Regions from separate parts of the Streptomyces sp. NPDC005566 genome, predicted to be linked through region 1. Evidence: riboswitches for the same ligand, from Rfam matches in the RefSeq annotation. Region 1 holds a riboswitch; each other region holds the start of a gene.
What was found. Region 1 has a riboswitch for cobalamin ahead of ABZS61_RS01225 (prenyltransferase/squalene oxidase repeat-containing protein). Riboswitches for the same ligand answer to the same signal wherever they lie in the genome.
Positions count from the first base shown of each region.

Region 2: another riboswitch for cobalamin. It lies ahead of ABZS61_RS14620 (cobalamin biosynthesis protein); the one in region 1 lies ahead of ABZS61_RS01225 (prenyltransferase/squalene oxidase repeat-containing protein).
Region 3: another riboswitch for cobalamin. It lies ahead of ABZS61_RS19980 (ABC transporter substrate-binding protein); the one in region 1 lies ahead of ABZS61_RS01225 (prenyltransferase/squalene oxidase repeat-containing protein).
Region 4: another riboswitch for cobalamin. It lies ahead of ABZS61_RS32040 (CbtB-domain containing protein); the one in region 1 lies ahead of ABZS61_RS01225 (prenyltransferase/squalene oxidase repeat-containing protein).

Region 1 is NZ_JBEXDB010000001.1:256,134-260,325, forward strand. It holds gene ABZS61_RS01215 (PHB depolymerase family esterase) at 1-1,231, shown strand, start outside; gene ABZS61_RS01220 (hypothetical protein) at 1,213-1,677, opposite strand; cobalamin riboswitch at 1,886-2,020, shown strand; gene ABZS61_RS01225 (prenyltransferase/squalene oxidase repeat-containing protein) at 2,126-3,373, shown strand; gene ABZS61_RS01230 (SCO2322 family protein) at 3,370-4,044, shown strand; gene ABZS61_RS01235 (energy-coupling factor transporter transmembrane protein EcfT) at 4,041-4,192, shown strand, end outside.
Region 2 is NZ_JBEXDB010000008.1:52,709-56,900, forward strand. It holds gene ABZS61_RS14605 (class II aldolase/adducin family protein) at 1-183, opposite strand, end outside; gene ABZS61_RS14610 (inorganic phosphate transporter) at 489-1,751, shown strand; gene ABZS61_RS14615 (hypothetical protein) at 1,764-1,985, shown strand; cobalamin riboswitch at 2,149-2,276, shown strand; gene ABZS61_RS14620 (cobalamin biosynthesis protein) at 2,406-3,353, shown strand; gene ABZS61_RS14625 (cobyric acid synthase) at 3,350-4,192, shown strand, end outside.
Region 3 is NZ_JBEXDB010000012.1:29,332-33,523, reverse strand. It holds gene ABZS61_RS19985 (acyl-CoA dehydrogenase) at 1-1,316, shown strand, start outside; cobalamin riboswitch at 1,600-1,785, shown strand; gene ABZS61_RS19980 (ABC transporter substrate-binding protein) at 1,843-2,880, shown strand; gene ABZS61_RS19975 (iron chelate uptake ABC transporter family permease subunit) at 2,937-3,965, shown strand; gene ABZS61_RS19970 (ABC transporter ATP-binding protein) at 3,962-4,192, shown strand, end outside.
Region 4 is NZ_JBEXDB010000028.1:18,816-23,007, reverse strand. It holds gene ABZS61_RS32060 (TetR/AcrR family transcriptional regulator) at 1-63, opposite strand, end outside; gene ABZS61_RS32055 (SDR family oxidoreductase) at 173-928, opposite strand; gene ABZS61_RS32050 (GNAT family N-acetyltransferase) at 1,074-1,589, shown strand; gene ABZS61_RS32045 (CbtA family protein) at 1,711-2,484, opposite strand; gene ABZS61_RS32040 (CbtB-domain containing protein) at 2,512-2,727, opposite strand; adenosylcobalamin (AdoCbl) riboswitch at 2,772-2,869, opposite strand; gene ABZS61_RS32035 (histidine phosphatase family protein) at 3,005-3,598, shown strand; gene ABZS61_RS32030 (4'-phosphopantetheinyl transferase superfamily protein) at 3,522-4,192, opposite strand, start outside.

The sequences.
Region 1 (4,192 bases):
CTACACCAACTCGGGCTGGCCGAAGTTCGCCGACGCCTGGGGCTTCGACGTCGTGTTCCCGCAGACGACGTCGGCGAACAACGCGCTGTCCTGCTTCGGCTGGTTCGACCAGGCGGAGAGCACCCGGGGCCGGGGCGAGGCCGCGTCCATCGTGCAGATGGTCGAGTACGCGAAGCAGACGTACGGCTCCGACGGCCGCCGGGTGTACGTCACCGGGCTCTCCGCGGGCGGCGGCATGACGGCGGATCTGCTCGCCGCGTACCCGGATGTGTTCGCGGGCGGGTCCGTGGCCTCCGGACTGCCCGCGCAGTGCGCCACCAGCCAGGCCGCCGCGTCCGGCTGCCAGACCGGGCCGCAGAAGCTGACGCCCGCCCAGTGGGGCGACAAGGTCCGCAACTCCTACCCCGGCCACACCGGTCCGTGGCCCCGGGTCGCGATCTGGCAGGGCACCTCCGACTACACGGTCTACCCGGCCAACGCCACCGCGCTGCGCGACCAGTGGACCGATGTCTGGGGCATCGGCCAGACCCCGTCCAGCACCCGGAGCCTGCCCGGCAACACCACGCAGACCACCTACGACGACGCCTCCGGGCAGCCGGCCGTGGAGATGTTCTCCGTGTCCGGCATGGGGCACGGTCTGCCGGTGGGCCCGGGCTCGGGCGCCGATCAGTGCGGGTCGACGGCCGCGTACTTCCTGAACACCCTCTGCTCCACGTACTACACGGGTGTGTTCTGGGGTCTGGACAAGGGCGCCCCGGGCGGTGGGGACGGGCTGCCGGCCCCCGCCGGGCTGAAGGTCACCGGGGTCACCGACAGCACCGCGTCGCTGTCGTGGAACGCGGTCGCGGGAGCTGCCTCGTACAAGGTGTTCCGTGACGGCACCGCTGTGGGCTCGCCCGCATCGGCGTCCTTCACCGACACCGGGCTGTCCGCCGGGGTCTCCTACCGCTACACCGTGGCGGCGGCCGACTCCTCGGGCACCGCCGGAGCCGTCACGTCCGCGGTGACCGCGACCACCTCCGGAGGTTCGGCCCCCGCCCGGTGCTTCACCGCGACGAACTACGCGCACGTGACGGCGGGGCGGGCGTACACCTCGGGCGGTTACGTGTACGCGAACGGCTCCGCGCAGAACATGGGGCTGTACAACGTGTTCGTCACCCACACGCTCAGGGAGTCACCGGCCGGCCACTTCGTGATCGCGGACTCCGGTTGTCAGGCCGGGTCCTCGTAGTCGCCGCGGATCGCTTCGGGAAGCTCGCAGCCGTCCTCGACGGCTGTGAGCGACACGATCTGCTCCGTGCCGAAGCCCTCCATCGCGTAGTGCCGGGCGAACACCTTCCACCCGCGTTTGGCGAGGGTACGGAAGGTGACGTCCTGCTCGGCGTGGCTGGAGACGATCTCCCAGTCCTGGGTGCGCAGCGCCTTGACCGTGGCCTCGAAGGCCCGGGCCGCGTCCGCCGCGGGCGCGTCCCCCGTCCAGGGCGCCACGCAGTCCTGCCAGGCCCCCTCGGGCATGCCGGCCGTGGAGGTGTCGCCGGGCGGAAATCCCGCCGCGTCGGCGAGGGCCGCTATCTCGTCGCCCACCGTCTGCTTGGTGAACGGTGCGGTGGGCGACGGCGACGCCGTCGGCGCGCTGTCGCTCCCGCCGACGAGACCGCAGCCTGCGGCCATGGTCATGAATGCGCTCACCGCGGCCGTCACGGCCACCGTTCTTCTCGTTCGCACAGGTGCTTCCCGCCCCGGTCGTTCTCACCCACGGGCGGGTGCCCGTGCGATCCCCGCCGGAGTTTCGCATGCACTCTGACCTGCTGGGAAGGCCTTTCCTCCGGCGTCCTGCGGCAGGTCCACCGCGTGCGGAGCCGTCCGCACACAGGGGCGCCGAGGCGCCCCGGTAGAGTGAGCGGGTCGTCATCATGCCCGTACGGGGGGAAGCCGGTGCGAATCCGGCGCTGACCCGCAGCCGTCATCCGCCCTCCGGGGCGGTGAGCCGGAATGCCCCGTCCGCGAGCGTGACCGGCTCGCGCCACCGGAACCCCGGTGGCCGGCACCGTCGAGGTATACGGGGCCGGAGCCCGGTGCATCCGTGTGCCTGTGCCCGGTCCTCGCAGGAGAGGCCCAGCCCGCCATGACCGTACGCCGCCGCGCGGCAGCGCTCGCGATCACCGCTGTGCTCTGTTCCGCAGCCGCCCCCGCAGCGGTCGCCGCACCGAGTCCTTCCCCGTCGGCGGACCTGCCGGCCGGGCTGTACGGGACGAAGGACCCCACGTACGACGGTGTGTGGCGACAGTCGCTGGCCTTCCTCGCCCAGAGGATCGAACTGGTCACGCCCGCCACGGAGTCGGTGGACTGGCTGGTGGGCCAGCAGTGCGACGACGGCGCCTTCGCGTCGTACCGCGACTCCTCGAAGCCCTGCGACGCGAAGACGGTGGCGGACACCAACGCGACCGCGGCCGCGGTCCAGGCCATGGTCGAACTGGCCGTGCACCGCGAGGTCGTGGACAAGGGCGTCGGCTTCCTCAAGTCCGTGCAGAACAAGGACGGCGGCTGGGGGTACAACCCGGGCAGCCCGAGCGACGCCAACTCCACCGCCGTCGTGATCGGAGCGCTGGCCCGCGCGGGTGTGCCGCTGGCCGACATCACGACCGACGGCGGGAAGACGCCGTACACGGCGCTGCAGACGTTCGCCCTGCCGTGCGGCACCGAGGGCGGCGGCGCGTTCGCGTACCAGCCGGACAAGGACGGCAAGCTCACCGCCAACGCGGACGCCACGGCGGCGGCGGTGCTCGGCTCGATGGGCAAGGGCCTGGCCGCCGGCACCTCCAACGCGGTGAAGGCCCCCGTCTGCCACAAGGGCACCGGCCTCACGGCCGAACAGTCCGCGCAGAACGGGGCCTCCTACCTCTCGGGCGCACTCGCGAAGTCGGGTCATCTGGACCTCCCCCCGATGCCGGGCGCCGAGGACTCCGCACCGCAGCCGGACTTCGGCAACACCGCCGACGCGGTCGTCGCCCTGGCGGCGTCCGGCCACAAGGACAAGGCGGCCGGAGCGGTCACCTACCTGCAGAAGAACTCTCAGGCATGGGCCAAGGAGGGCGGCCCCGCCGCCACGGCCCAGCTGGTGCTCGCCGCACACGCGACGGGCGCGGACGCCCGAGACTTCGGCGGCGTCGACCTCGTCAAGCAGCTCAACGCGTCCGGCCCCAAGCCCGCCGCCACCGCCGTGCCCTCGCCGACCGCGTCGGCGCAGCAGCCGAAGGACACGAGCAGCGACGACGGCGGCCTGGGTGTCTGGTGGCTCGTCGGTATCGGTCTCGCCTTCGGTGCGGGCATCGGCTTCCTGCTCAGCGGCCGCCGGAAGAACCAGGGCCTGTGAGGCGCACGCCGGTCACCGCGGGGCTTCTCCTCCTCGTCGGCGCTCTGCTGACCGTGCTGGGCGCGGGCAGCGCGCAGGCGGCCGGTTACCGCTACTGGTCGTTCTGGGAGGGCGACGGCGGGAAGAACTGGTCGTACGCCACGCAGGGCCCGTCCCTGGCCCGGCCGGACGACGGCGCGGTGCAGGGCTTCCGGTTCTCGGTGAGCGAGGACTCCCAGGATTCGGCGCAGCCGCGCCGCGCCCCGGACTTCGCGGCGATCTGTGCGGGCACCCCCGCGAAGGACGGCAGCAAGCGGATCGCGCTGGTCATCGACCCGGGTACGGCGGCGGACGCCCCGGACGGCGAGAAGCCGCCGGCGCTGCGTACCGCGTGCGCCCGGGTGGAGCCGGACGCGAGCACCGCCGAGGCACTCGCCTCGGTGGCGAAGCCGCTGCGGTACGACAGTTCCGCGATGCTCTGTGCGATCTCCGACTATCCCGCGTCGGGCTGCGGCGAGCAGATCGGTGAGGACTCCGGCGCCTCGGACGCCGGCAGTCCGGCCACGGCGTCCGCCACGGACGGGGCCTCCGACTCCTCCGGCGGCGGTCCGTCGGCCGGTGTGCTGGCCGGGGTCGGCGCGGTCCTCCTGCTGGGTGTCGCCGCGGTGCTGCAGGCCCGACGCCGGCGATGACGCGTTCCACCGGCACGGCCCGGCTCCACCGTGCGCTGCTCGCGCCCCAGGCCACCCGCAGCAACGCGCTGCCGGCCGGTGCCTGGTGGCTGTGGGCGCTCGGCCTCGCCACGGCCGCGTCCCGTACGACCAATCCGCTGCTGCTCGG
Region 2 (4,192 bases), on a different contig from region 1:
CGCGTCTGCGGGGCCCAGCCGGTCGTAGGGCACTCCGCTGGGGGTGACCAGGACGACTCCGCCGACCCGCGCCGACACGTTGCCCGAGGTGCCGACGACCAGCCCGTCCGCGGCAGTCCTGCGGGCCGTCGCGACGACGCCGTCCCATGCCCGCTCGATCGCGTCCTGGTGCTGATCGCTCATGGGGCGATCCTAGGGTCATCCGTTCGTATCACTCCGGCTCCGCCGTGGCCTGTCGGGCGGAGCCGTCGAGGGTCACGTGACCGATGTCATCCCAAAGGGGCAAATGCGGCACACCAGGTGCGCACCGGAACCCGGCGAAGGCCGGTTGCCGCACCGGCGCGGGCCGGTGCGGCCACCCTGGGCGCACACAAGCGGAATGGCTGCTCGCGCTTGGAGTCACCACAACGCCCTGCCCAGTTCATCTTCCGTTCATCCAGGTTGCTTACGTTCCTACAGCCACTGACGTCGAACGATTGCCTGGGTAAATGGAACACATCACGCTGCTGCTCGCGATCGTGATCGTGACAGCTCTCGTGTTCGATTTCACGAACGGTTTCCACGACACCGCCAACGCGATGGCCACCACCATCTCGACCGGCGCCCTCAAGCCCAAGACAGCGGTGGCCATGTCCGCCGTTCTCAACCTCGTCGGCGCGTTCCTGTCGGTGGAGGTCGCCAAGACGATCTCCGGCGGGATCATCAATGAGAACGGCCTCAGAACCGAGGTCATCTTCGCGGCGCTCGTCGGCGCCATCCTGTGGAATCTGCTGACCTGGCTGGTCGGCCTGCCCTCCAGTTCCTCCCACGCGCTCTTCGGCGGCCTCATCGGCGCCGCGGTCATGTCGGCCGGCTGGTCCTCGATCAACGGCGGCACCGTCGTCACGAAGGTCCTCCTGCCCGCGATCGCGGCCCCCCTCGTGGCAGGTCTGGCCGCACTACTGGCCACGAAGCTGACGTACCGCCTCAACCGGAAGATCACCGACGAGGCGCAGCTGAAGTCGACCGCCAAGGGCTACCGGGCCGGACAGATCGCCTCGGCCGGTCTCGTCTCCCTCGCCCACGGCACCAACGACGCCCAGAAGACGATGGGCATCATCACCCTGGCCCTGGTCACCGGTGGCGTGCTCGCCCCCGGCTCCAACCCGCCGGTCTGGGTCATCGCCTCCGCCGGTATCGCCATCGCACTGGGCACCTACCTCGGCGGCTGGCGCATCATCCGCACCATGGGCAGCGGCCTCACCGACCTCAGGCCGCCGCAGGGCTTCGCCGCCCAGACCAGTGCGGCCACGGTCATCCTGGCCTCCTCGCACCTCGGCTTCTCCCTCTCCACCACCCAGTCCTGCTCCGGTGCCGTGATGGGCGCCGGTCTCGGACGCAAGGGAGGCGTGGTCCGCTGGTCCACGGCCACCCGCATGTTCATCGCCTGGGGCCTGACCCTGCCGGCCGCCGGCCTGGTCGGCGCGGGCGCGGAGTTCCTCACCAAACAGGGCCCCTGGGGTGTCGGCGTGGTCGCCGTTCTCCTCGTCGCGGGCTCCGGTGCCATCTGGCTGCTGTCGCGCCGCAAGCCGGTCGACCACACCAACGTCAACGAGACGGACGCCGAGCCCGCGGGCGTCGTCACCACCGCCATCGCGGCCGTCAGCCCGCCGCCCATCGGCTCCGGCGTCCCGGACCTCAAGACCACCATCCCGGCCCCGGCCCCGACGGCCGGAACCCCGGCCGACCCGGCCCGACCGGCCACGGTGTAAGGACAGATCCGTATGAACATCGACTGGGCAGCTCTCGCCTCCGTCTTCGGCGTCAGCCTCGTGGTCACCGTCGCACTGGTCGGCCTCTTCACTCTCGGCATCATCGGCCTCGCCAAGCAGGCCTCGGCGGTTCAGTCCGGCGGATCCCTCACGCTGGCGCGCACCGGCGCGTACGCCTGTTTCGGGCTGTGCGCGGCGGCGGTCGCCTACGGGATCTATCTGATCGTCGTCTGAGCACCCCGGCGCGGCGCCGCCGTCTCCTCGCATCGGGCCGGACACACCACGGGTGTGTCCGGCCCGATGTGCGTCTGCGCACACTGCACTCCCGCAGGTCAACGGCAGGTTGACGGGCGTTCACGGGGCGTGGTGGACTGCCGGTGCCATTTACGGCGACAGGAGAGGAAGCCGGTGCGAATCCGGCGCGGTCCCGCCACTGTCACCGGGGAGCAGGCCCCCACACGGAAGTCACGGTCCACCACGGACTGGAAGGCCGGGGGAACTGCGGATCCGGAAGCCAGGAGACTCTCGTCGCCGGTCACGTCGAACCAGGGCGCGGACCCTGAGTTAAGGACATCTGCCATGCCTGGCTGCCGTGCGTCGGTCCCTGTGTCACCCGCTCCGAAGGTCCTTCGAGGCGCGACGGCCGGCTGAACCGTGCGAGCCGACCGCATCTTCGCGTACGGCGCCACCGCCGGTCTGATCGGCGACCTGCTGCTCGGTGACCCCCGGCGGGGCCACCCCGTCGCCGCCTTCGGGCAGGCCGCGGCAGGCGTCGAGAGCCGGCTGTGGCGCGACCACCGCGGCTGGGGCGCCCTGCACGCACTCGTCTGCGCCGGGGGCGCCACGGGCGCCGCCGCGCTGGCCGCCCGTGCCGTACGCGACCGTCCCGCCGCGGCCGTGGCCCTGACCGCCGCCGCCACCTGGTCCGTCGTCGGCGGTACGTCGCTGGGCCGGGAGGCCCGCGCCATCGGCGGTGCGCTCGCCGCCGGTGACGTCGAGGTGGCCCGGGAGCGGCTGCCGCACCTCTGCGGCCGTGACCCCCAGTCCCTCGACGGACCGCAGATCGCCCGCGCGGTGGTGGAGTCCGTCGCCGAGAACACCTCCGACGCCGTCGTCGGCGCTCTGGTGTGGGGCGCCATCGGCGGTGTCCCGGGCCTCGTCGCGTTCCGGGCCGTCAACACACTCGACGCCATGGTCGGCCACAGGTCGCCGCGCCACCGCCGCTACGGCTGGGCCTCGGCCCGTCTCGACGACCTCGCCGGCTGGCCCGGGGCCCGCCTCACCGCGGTGCTCGCCGTGGCCGCCGGTGGCCGTCCGCGCGAGGCGGTACGGGCCTGGCGGGCCGACGCGGGAAAGCACCCGAGCCCCAACGCGGGCCCGGTGGAGGCCTCGTTCGCGGGTGCGCTCGGCGTGCGCCTCGGCGGGACTCTCGCGTACGGCGGCCGGGTCGAGCACCGGCCCGTACTCAACGGGGAGACCGGCCGGGACGTGCGGGTCACTGATATCGAACGCGCGGTGCGGCTGTCGCGCCGGGTGAGTGTGCTGGCCCTCGGCGTGTGTGCGGCCGCGCGGCTGGCCGCAGGACGGAAGGGTCGGGCATGAGCGGCGGACAGGGCGGCGGGCTGCTGGTCGCGGGAACCACCTCGGACGCGGGCAAGAGCGTCGTCACGGCGGGGATCTGCCGGTGGCTGGTGCGCCAGGGGGTGAAGGTCGCACCGTTCAAGGCGCAGAACATGTCGCTGAACTCGTTCGTCACCCACGAGGGTGCGGAGATCGGCCGTGCCCAGGCGATGCAGGCGCAGGCCGCCCGGGTGGAGCCGAGCGTGCTGATGAACCCGGTGCTGCTCAAGCCCGGTGGTGACCGCTCCAGTCAGGTGGTCCTGATGGGGAAGCCGGTCGGCGAGATGAGTGCGCGCGGCTACCACGGCGGGCGCCAGGAATCGCTGCTGGGGACGGTCGTGGACTGTCTGGAGCAGCTCCGGGGCACGTATGACGCCGTGATCTGCGAGGGGGCGGGCAGTCCGGCCGAGATCAATCTGCGGCGCACGGACATCGTGAACATGGGCATCGCGCGGGCGGCTCGCTTCCCGGTGCTGGTCGTCGGGGACATCGACCGGGGCGGGGTGTTCGCTTCGTTCTTCGGTACGACGGCGCTGCTGAGCGCCGAGGACCAGGCGCTGGTCGCCGGGTACCTCGTCAACAAGTTCCGCGGCGATGTGTCGCTGCTGGAGCCCGGCCTGGACATGCTGCACGAGCTCACCGGGCGCCGTACGTACGGGGTGCTGCCGTTCGCCCACGGCCTCGGTATCGACGAGGAGGACGGGCTGCGGGTGTCGATGCGCGGCGCCGTGCGGGAGTCGGTCGTCGCACCGCCGCACGGCCAGGACGTCCTGCGGGTCGCGGTGTGCGCCGTGCCGCTGATGTCGAACTTCACCGATGTG
Region 3 (4,192 bases), on a different contig from region 1:
CCGACGGCACGGACCACGGCGTCCACCTCTTCCTGGTGCCGCTCACCGACGACGTACAAGCTCTTCCAGGAGTACGGGTCCGGCGGTTGCCGGCCCGGATGGGCAGCCCTGTCGACCACTGCCTGACCTCGTTCGACGGGCTGTTCGTCGGGCGGGACGCCGTGTTGGGGGGAGGAAGGGGACTCGGCGGGGACGGCGAAGCCGGCATCACCCCCGCCGACCGACGGCGGCGCTTCCAGACATCCATCGGCCGTGTGACCCCGGGGCGGATCTCCATGAGCGCCTGCGCTGCCGGCTCCGCACGCGCCACGCTTGCGGTAGCCGTCCGCTACGGCGGCCGTCGCATGGTCTCCGGCGCCCGGGGCGCCGGGCAGATTCCGGTGAACGCCCACCGGACCCACCACGGGCCGCTCGCCTCGGCCATCGCCACGGTCTTCGCCATGAGTCTTCTGCACCGCAGGGCGCTCGACCGGTGGGAGCGCCGCACCGACGAGAACGGAGCGGAGGCGGAGCGTCTGGTGGCCGTCGCCAAGGGGTGGATCACCTGGCAGGCCCGCTCGGTCATCGTCGAGTGCCGTGAACGCTGCGGCGCACAGGCGTTGTTGGAGAACAACGGCATGACGGAGCTGGTCACCGGGATCGAGGGCGCCATCACGGCGGAGGGCGACAACCTCGCCGTCCACGCCAAGGCGGCGGCCGACATGCTCTTCGCCGCCGAACCCGCCCCAGGGGGCCCCTCGCAGGACGCGGCGGGCGGAGCCGGCAAGACCCAGCCCGACCGGACCCCCGGTGAGCTGGCCGACCCCCGCTTCCTCGGCAGGCTCCTCGACGCGGTGGAGGACATCTGGTTCACCCGGGCCAGGAAACGCGCGCTCCGGGCACCGCACGGTGACGCGCTCGCGCGGTGGAACGCGGCCTCCGGAGCCGCGCTGCGGGGGGTCGAGGCCCACGCGTACCGGCAGGCGGCCGAGGGGTACGCCGAGGCGCTGGCCACGCTTCCCGAGGGCGCCGCCCGGGAGCGGCTGGCCGACCTGGAGCGGCTGTTCGCCCTCCAGTGGGTGGCACGCAACAGCGGGGACCTGCTGGCGGCAGGTCACCTGACCGCCCAGCAGGTCGACGAACTGCCCGAGGCCACCGAGGAACTGATCACAGCCGTTGCCGCACATGCACCCGAACTGGTCGAGTCCTTCGCGCTGCCGGAAGAACTGCTCGCCGACTGGCCGATCGCAGGACCGGACTACACCCACGCGTACGACGACCCGAAGGGCCCCTGGCACCGGGGGTCCGCCGAGCCGTCGCCGCCCGCCGCGCCGTGAGCGGCCGACGGGCTGCCGTCCGGACACGACCCGGGGCGGTGGGCGCCCGGCGTGTGCGCGAGGCCGCAGAGATCCTCGGGCTGCGGGCCGTGCTGCTCGCGTACTGGGGCACGGCATCCCTGCTCGCCCGTCGGCGCGGACGCCGCAGGTGAGAGCCGGAGAATCGGTTCGCCGCAGGTCCTGACCCGAGAACGCAGGTCCTGGCGAGGGAGGGGCCGGTGCGGGGGGACACCGCCCCACCCGCCGTGCCGGCCACGGCGCCTGGGGCCGCCGTTCAGCTGCGTGATAGCTTGCAGAAGCCAGTCACACTCCACGTGGAGTCAGGGAATCCGGTGTGAATCCGGAGCTGACGCGCAGCGGTGAGGGGGACGGGCGGGGCCACGGCCACTGGACACCCTCGGGGGTCCGGGAAGGCGTCCCGTCCGGATGAACCCGAGTCCGAAAACCTGCTGGCACCCGTTCCCGAACCGGGAGCGGTGCTTCGTACCGGGCTCCGCGCTTGAGCCCCAGGACGCAGAGGGACCCTGTGCCGCCCATAGCCAGTACCGTACGCCGAACCGCTCTGCTCACAGCGGGACTTGTCCTGCTGACCGCCTGCGGTGGCGGAGCATCCACCGAAGCGACGCAGGAAGGCAGCGCCGGCTACCCGGTGACGCTGAAGAACTGCGGACGCACCGTCACCGTCGGGTCCGCCCCGCACCACGCGGTCTCCCTGGACCAGGGGTCGACCGAGATCCTGCTCTCGCTCGGCCTCGCCGACCGGCTGGCGGGCACCTCCACCTGGACCGACCCGGTGATGAAGGGGCTGGAGAAGGCCAGTGCGAGCGTCCCCCGCATCGCCGAGAACCGGCCCTCCTCGGAGAAGGTCCTCGACAAGGAACCCGACTTCATCAGCGCCTCGTTCGAATCGACGCTCGGCAAGGGCGGTGTCGCGCCCCGCGAACAGTTCGAGGACCTCGGCGTCCCCACCTACGTCTCGCCGGCCGACTGCACGGCCAAGGACAACAGCAAGGGCGGGGACGGTTCCCGTACGAAGCCGCTGACCATGGAGAGCGTCTACACCGAAGTACACGATCTGGCCAAGGTGTTCGGCGTCCAGGAACGCGGTGACGAACTCGTCGCCCGCCTCCGGGCACGTATCACCGAGGCGACCGCAGGCATCGAGGCATCGGACGCCACCCTGCTCTACTGGTTCGCCAACGCCGAGTCGCCCTACCTCGCGGGGTGCTGCGGGGCGCCCGGCATCATCACCGAGGAGCTCGGCGCGAAGAACGTCTTCGACGACACGCAGGAGGAGTGGCCCCAGATCAACTGGGAGACCGTCGCCGACCGCAACCCCGATGTCCTGGTCATCGGTGACCTGACCCGCATGTCGCAGACCGCCGAGAGCGCCGAGAAGAAGATCCAGTTCCTGGAGTCCAATCCCGCCACGAGGAACATGGACGCCGTCCGGCACAAACGCTACGTCCTCCTCAGCGGCCAGGCCATGAACCCCTCCATCCGCACCGTCGAAGGCGTGGAGCTCGTCGCAGAGGGGCTGCGCGGCTTCGGGCTCGCGGGGTGACCGACACCCGTCAGGACACCTGTCAGGCCGCCGGCGCACGCGCACAGAAGGCACCGGTGTCCCGCCCTGCCGGCGTCCTGCGCGACGGCCTCCTGTGGAGCTGCGGGACGGCGTTGCTGCTCCTGTCCGTCGCGGTCGCCGTCACCATCGGACCCGCCCGGATCTCGGTCCCGGACGTCTGGTCCGCGGTGGCGGCCCACCTCGGCCTCGGGGACTCGCGGCTCACCCCGATCCGGGACGGCATCATCTGGAACCTGCGCATGCCCCGCACCCTGCTCGCCGCGGTGTGCGGGGCCGGACTCGCGGTGTGCGGCACCGTGATGCAGTCACTCCTGCGCAACCCGCTCGCCGACCCGTTCGTGCTCGGTGTCTCCTCCGGGGCGTCCACCGGAGCGGTCGTGGTCGTCATCCTCGGGGCGGGCGGGGGAGCGGTGTCGATCTCGACCGGTGCCTTCATCGGGGCCCTCTGCTCGTTCGCCCTCGTCCTGCTGCTCAGCCACACCCTCGGCGGGACGACCGACCGGGTCGTCCTCTCCGGTGTGGCGGCGATGCAGCTCTTCTCCGCGCTCACCTCCTTCGTCGTGATGACCGCCGCCGACGCCGAGCAGACCCGCGGTGTGCTGTTCTGGCTGCTCGGCTCCTTGAGCGGGGTCGGCTGGACCGATGTGTGGATGTGCGCGGCGGTACTCGCCGTGACACTGCTGATCTGCCTCGGGCACGCCCGTACGCTCGACGCCTTCGCGTTCGGCCAGGACGCGGCGGCCACCCTCGGCGTCCATGTCGCCCGCACCCGGATCGTGCTGCTGTGCACCACGGCGCTGCTGACCGCGGCGCTCGTCAGCTCGGCGGGCGCCATCGGCTTCGTCGGCCTCGTCCTGCCGCACGCGGCCCGCGCCCTGACCGGTTCGGGGCACCGGCGACTTCTGCCGGTCACCGCACTCGCCGGGGCGGTGTTCCTGGTCTGGGTCGACACGCTGGCCCGCACCGTCCTCGACCCGCAGGAGGTGCCGGTCGGAGTGGTCACCGCCCTCATCGGTGTGCCCGCCTTCGTACTGGTCCTGTACCGCACACGGAGGGCCACATGACCGCCGCCGCGAGCGCGGGCCTGCGGGCCGAGCGCGTGACGCGGGAGGCGGGCGGGCGGATCGTCCTCGACGGTGTGGACATCGCGCCGCCGCCCGGCGCCACTCTCGGACTCCTGGGACCGAACGGATCCGGCAAGTCCACGCTGCTCCGCATCATGGCCGGCATCCTCGGCCCGGGCGCGGGCGCGGTGACCCTCGACGGCCGCACCCTCGCGGAGACCGGCCGC
Region 4 (4,192 bases), on a different contig from region 1:
CCCGTCCGGCGACGCCGCGACGAGCTCGGCGGCCACTTCGAGGATGCGCGCTCGGGTACTCACGGCACGGACGCTATCAAGCGGTGTACGGCGCGGGTCCGGCGCCCGCGCGGGAAACGGTGCCCCGTCGGAGCATGTCCGGGCGGGGCGCGGAAGAAGGCCGCACGAGGTGTCACACGATCCCCCCGTTGGCGCGCAGCACCTGGCCGTTGACCCAGCGGGCGGGGCCGGCGAGGAACGAGACGACCTCCGCGATGTCCTGCGGCGTGCCCAGCCGTTCGAGCGGCGGCTGGGCCGCCATCCTTGCGATGGTTTCCTCGTCCTTGCCGTCCAGGAACAGCGCGGTGGCGGTCGGGCCGGGGGCCACCGCGTTGACCGTGATGTCCCGGCCGCGCAGTTCGCGGGCGAGGATCAGCGTCATGGCCTCCACCGCCCCCTTGGTGGCCGCGTAGGCGCTGTATCCCGGGAGGGCGAGCGACAGCACCGAACTGGAGAAGTTGATGATCGCCCCGCCGTCGCGGAGACGGCGCGCCGCCTGCTGATCGACGACGAACGTGCCGCGGATGTTGGTGCGGTGCATCCGGTCCAGGGCGTCCAGGTCGGTATCGACCAGTGGTGCGAGCGTCATGATGCCCGCGGCATGGACGACCACGTCGATCCCCCCGAAGGCCGCCTCCGCCGCGTCGAAGAGGGCGGCCACGGCAGTCTCGTCCGCGACGTCCGCCTGAAACGCGAATCCTTCGCCACCGGCGGAGACGACAGCCTCGACTGCCGCCTCGGCCTCGGTCTTGTTGCCCGCGTAGTTGACGACGACGGCGAACCCGTCGGCCGCGAGCCGCTCGACGCTCTCACGGCCGATACCTCGTGAGCCCCCGGTGACCAGAGCGACCCTGCGCACCGCGGTGGTGCGCTGCTGTTGCTCACTCATGACCTGCTCCGTCCGTAGAGGGGCCCCGGCCGTCTCCGCGGCCCGATGACAGCAAAGCTAACATTGTTACCGTAGCGACGCTACCGAGGTCGGGTGCCGAAATTCGGGTGCGACGTCCCCTGCCGAGGTGATACTCCGGGCTGTCATGGACAACCTCATGACGACACGCCTGCTTCTGCACCCGCTGAACGCGGCCGAAGCCGCATCGGTGGAGGCGGGTGAACCGCCGGCAGGCACCTTCTGGGCACCGGGATACCCCGGGGACGGCGACCGCGGGGTCGCCCGCCGTTTCCTGGAGACCTGCGCGAACGCCGGCAGCCCTCAGCCGTTCGGCGCCTACGAGATCCGGCGCCGTGCGGACGGGCACGTGATAGGCGGTGTGGGCTTCCACGGAAAGCCGGATTCCGACGGCCGGGTGACGATCGGCTACGGCTTGATCCCCTCGGTACGCGGCCTGGGGTACGCCTCCGAAGCGCTACGGGCCCTTCTTGCCTTCGCACGTTCCCAGGGGGTCGCCTCCGTGAAGGGCGATGCCGATCTCGACAACACCCGATCGCACCACGTCATGGCAGCGGCCGGGATGCGGCTGGTCGGCGTCGACGACCGGCTCAAACACTTCCGTATCGACTGGACACGAACCGGCCGGACGCCCGACGCCTGACGTCGTACACCTGACGCTGACGCCTGGACTCCGAGCTCGCCGGTCCCGGGCCCGCACATGACGGAACCCGCCGGGAATTCCCGGCGGGTTCACTTGTCGGAAGCCCCTGCGGGCTCGAGGGTCAGCTCACGGCATCGGCCGGGCGAGGTGCCGTACGGCCTCCCGCCGACGAGGTACCGGCGGCCGGTACGAGAAGCCGCTCGGTCAGGTAGCCGAAGACGAGACCGAAGGCGGTCCAGAGCGTCGCCTGGACGGCGAGCGTGGACAGCCGGAACTCCCACAGCAGGCTGGCCGGGAAGTCCGTGCCGACCTCGTTGAACGAGGGCAGGAAGGCGTAGGCGAGTCCGATCAGCAGGACATAGCCGGCGCCTGCGGCGGTCGTCGCGTTCCAGTTGCCCAGCCGGGGTGCGAGACGTTTGCCGAGGATCACGGCGGCAACGGCCAGCAGCACGCTGAGAGCGACCATCAGGAAGAACATGCCGGTGCGCTGTCCGATGGTGTCGGGGTTGCCGACAGCCGGCGGGTTCGCCGGGTACTTCAGGAACGGCACGACGTACACCGTCAGCAAGGCGGCACCCGCGACAAGTGCGGCCGTGGCCCTGGGGCCGAAGCTGCCGATGCGGCCCCAGGCGTAGCAGAAGACGAGTGCGGCGATGCCGCCGATGGCCACGCCGAATACGAGGACACCGGTGGCGAGCCCGCCGGTGGCCTGCATCGTGCGGCTGACGAGTTCCTCGCCGCCGCCGTGGTCGTGGGTGTGTGACTCTTCCAGCGCGATGGCGGCGTCCACGCGGGACTCACCGAGGAAGTAGGCCACGGCGAGAGCGAGCGCGCCGGCCACGAGGCCGGCCAGCATGCCGCGGACGAGCAGAGCTCTGACCGATACGGAGTTCATGGAACGTTCCCCTGATTCCCGGAGTTATCAGTGGCAGGGGAATCCGAGGAGGTGGCGTCCGTCGTGGACCCACTCGTGCACGGACTCGCCCGAGAAGACCGCGGTGGCGCCCTGCTCGGCGCCGACGAAGTACAGCAGGACGAGCATCAGGATCCCGAAGAAGACAGCCCAGGGGGCAATGGCCTTCAGCGAGATGGGGGTGATCGCGGGTGCGATCGCAGCTGGGGCAGCAGAATGTGCCATGGCAGAACCTCCTGTGGGAACACGCGTCCCTGTCGTGGTGCCTGAGACGAAGGTGCCGGGTCTGACTTTCCCGCAGAACGAGCGGGTACACAGTGGCGCGACCGTGCCGGATTCTCACCGGACTTCCGTTCACACCTCGTCTTGGTTGCCGCGACCATACCGCCTGTTGCTCGGGCGCCGCCACGGTGCAACCGTCCCGGTCACGGCCCGCGGCGCGGGCCGTGTTCCCATGGGGCGCCTACGCATCGGGCAGTTGTTCAAGAAGTGGAGGCCGAGCATGACGGTACGGGTGATGTTGATCTCACCAGCCATGAATGCCGCGTCTAGAGAGGCGCGCTTCGAGGGTGACGCGCCGTTGGACGAGGCGGGTCTGCGCAGAGCCGGGGACGCCGCCGGTGACGTACCGGGAGCCGACCGGTACGTGCGCGGTCCTTCGGAGCGCTGCCGGCAGACCGCTCAGGCGCTCGGGCTCGCCGCCCGTACCGAACCCGCCCTCCACGACTGGCGCATGGGGCGCTGGAGCGGCCAACGGCTGTCGGACGTGAGCACGGCGGAACCTGACGCCGTGTCCGCCTGGCTGACCGACCCCTCGGCCGCCCAGCACGGAGGGGAGTCACTCCTGGACCTGGCCGCCCGGGTGGGCAGTTGGCTGGAGACCCTGGCCGGGGACCGCGACGTGCGGGTCATGGCCGTGGTCGAACCCGCGGTCGTCCGCGCGGCGGTGGTGCAGGCGCTGGCTCTGCCGGTCCAGGCCTTCTGGCGGCTGGACGTGCCCCCGCTCGCGCTCACCGAACTCAGCGGACGGTCGGGGCGGTGGAACCTGCGGTGCGGTCGCCCTCCGGAGGAGCGTGGGGCAGGGCGATCGCGGTGACCGCGAACCCGTCCTGGAGCCGCCACCTTCCCTCGAACGACCCCGGTATCCCGGGCGCCGTGCGGAACAGCTGCGCCGTGAAGGTGCCCCGGTTCCGAGTCCCTTCGCTCCGGCGGAACTCGATCTCCGCCTCGTCGAAGTCGAGTTCGATGCCTGTAAGCGGGTACCACGTCTTGAAGACACTCTCTTTGGCACTGAAGAGCAGCCGGTCCCAGTGGGGGGCCGCGCCGCCCGTGACCTGGCCGATCCGCCGTCTCTCCGAGGGAAGCGAGATGACCTCCCACACGTCGGCCGGCAGTGCTTCGTCCGGTTCCGCGTCGATGCCGAGGGCGCGCACTTCGGACGCCCGGGCCAGCACCGCGGCGCGGTAGCCCTCGCAGTGCGTCATGCTGCCCACGATTCCCTCGGGCCACAGGGGCACCCCCCGGTGGCCGCGCAACACAGGCGTGGGGGGCAGCCCGAGGGCCGCCATGGCCCGCCTCGCGCAGGCGCGCACGGCCGCGAACTCCTGCCTGCGCCGGTCCACGCTGCGCGCGACGAGTTCCGCTTCCTCGGGGTAGAGCGTTCCCGCCGGAGCATCCGCGTCAAAGGTGT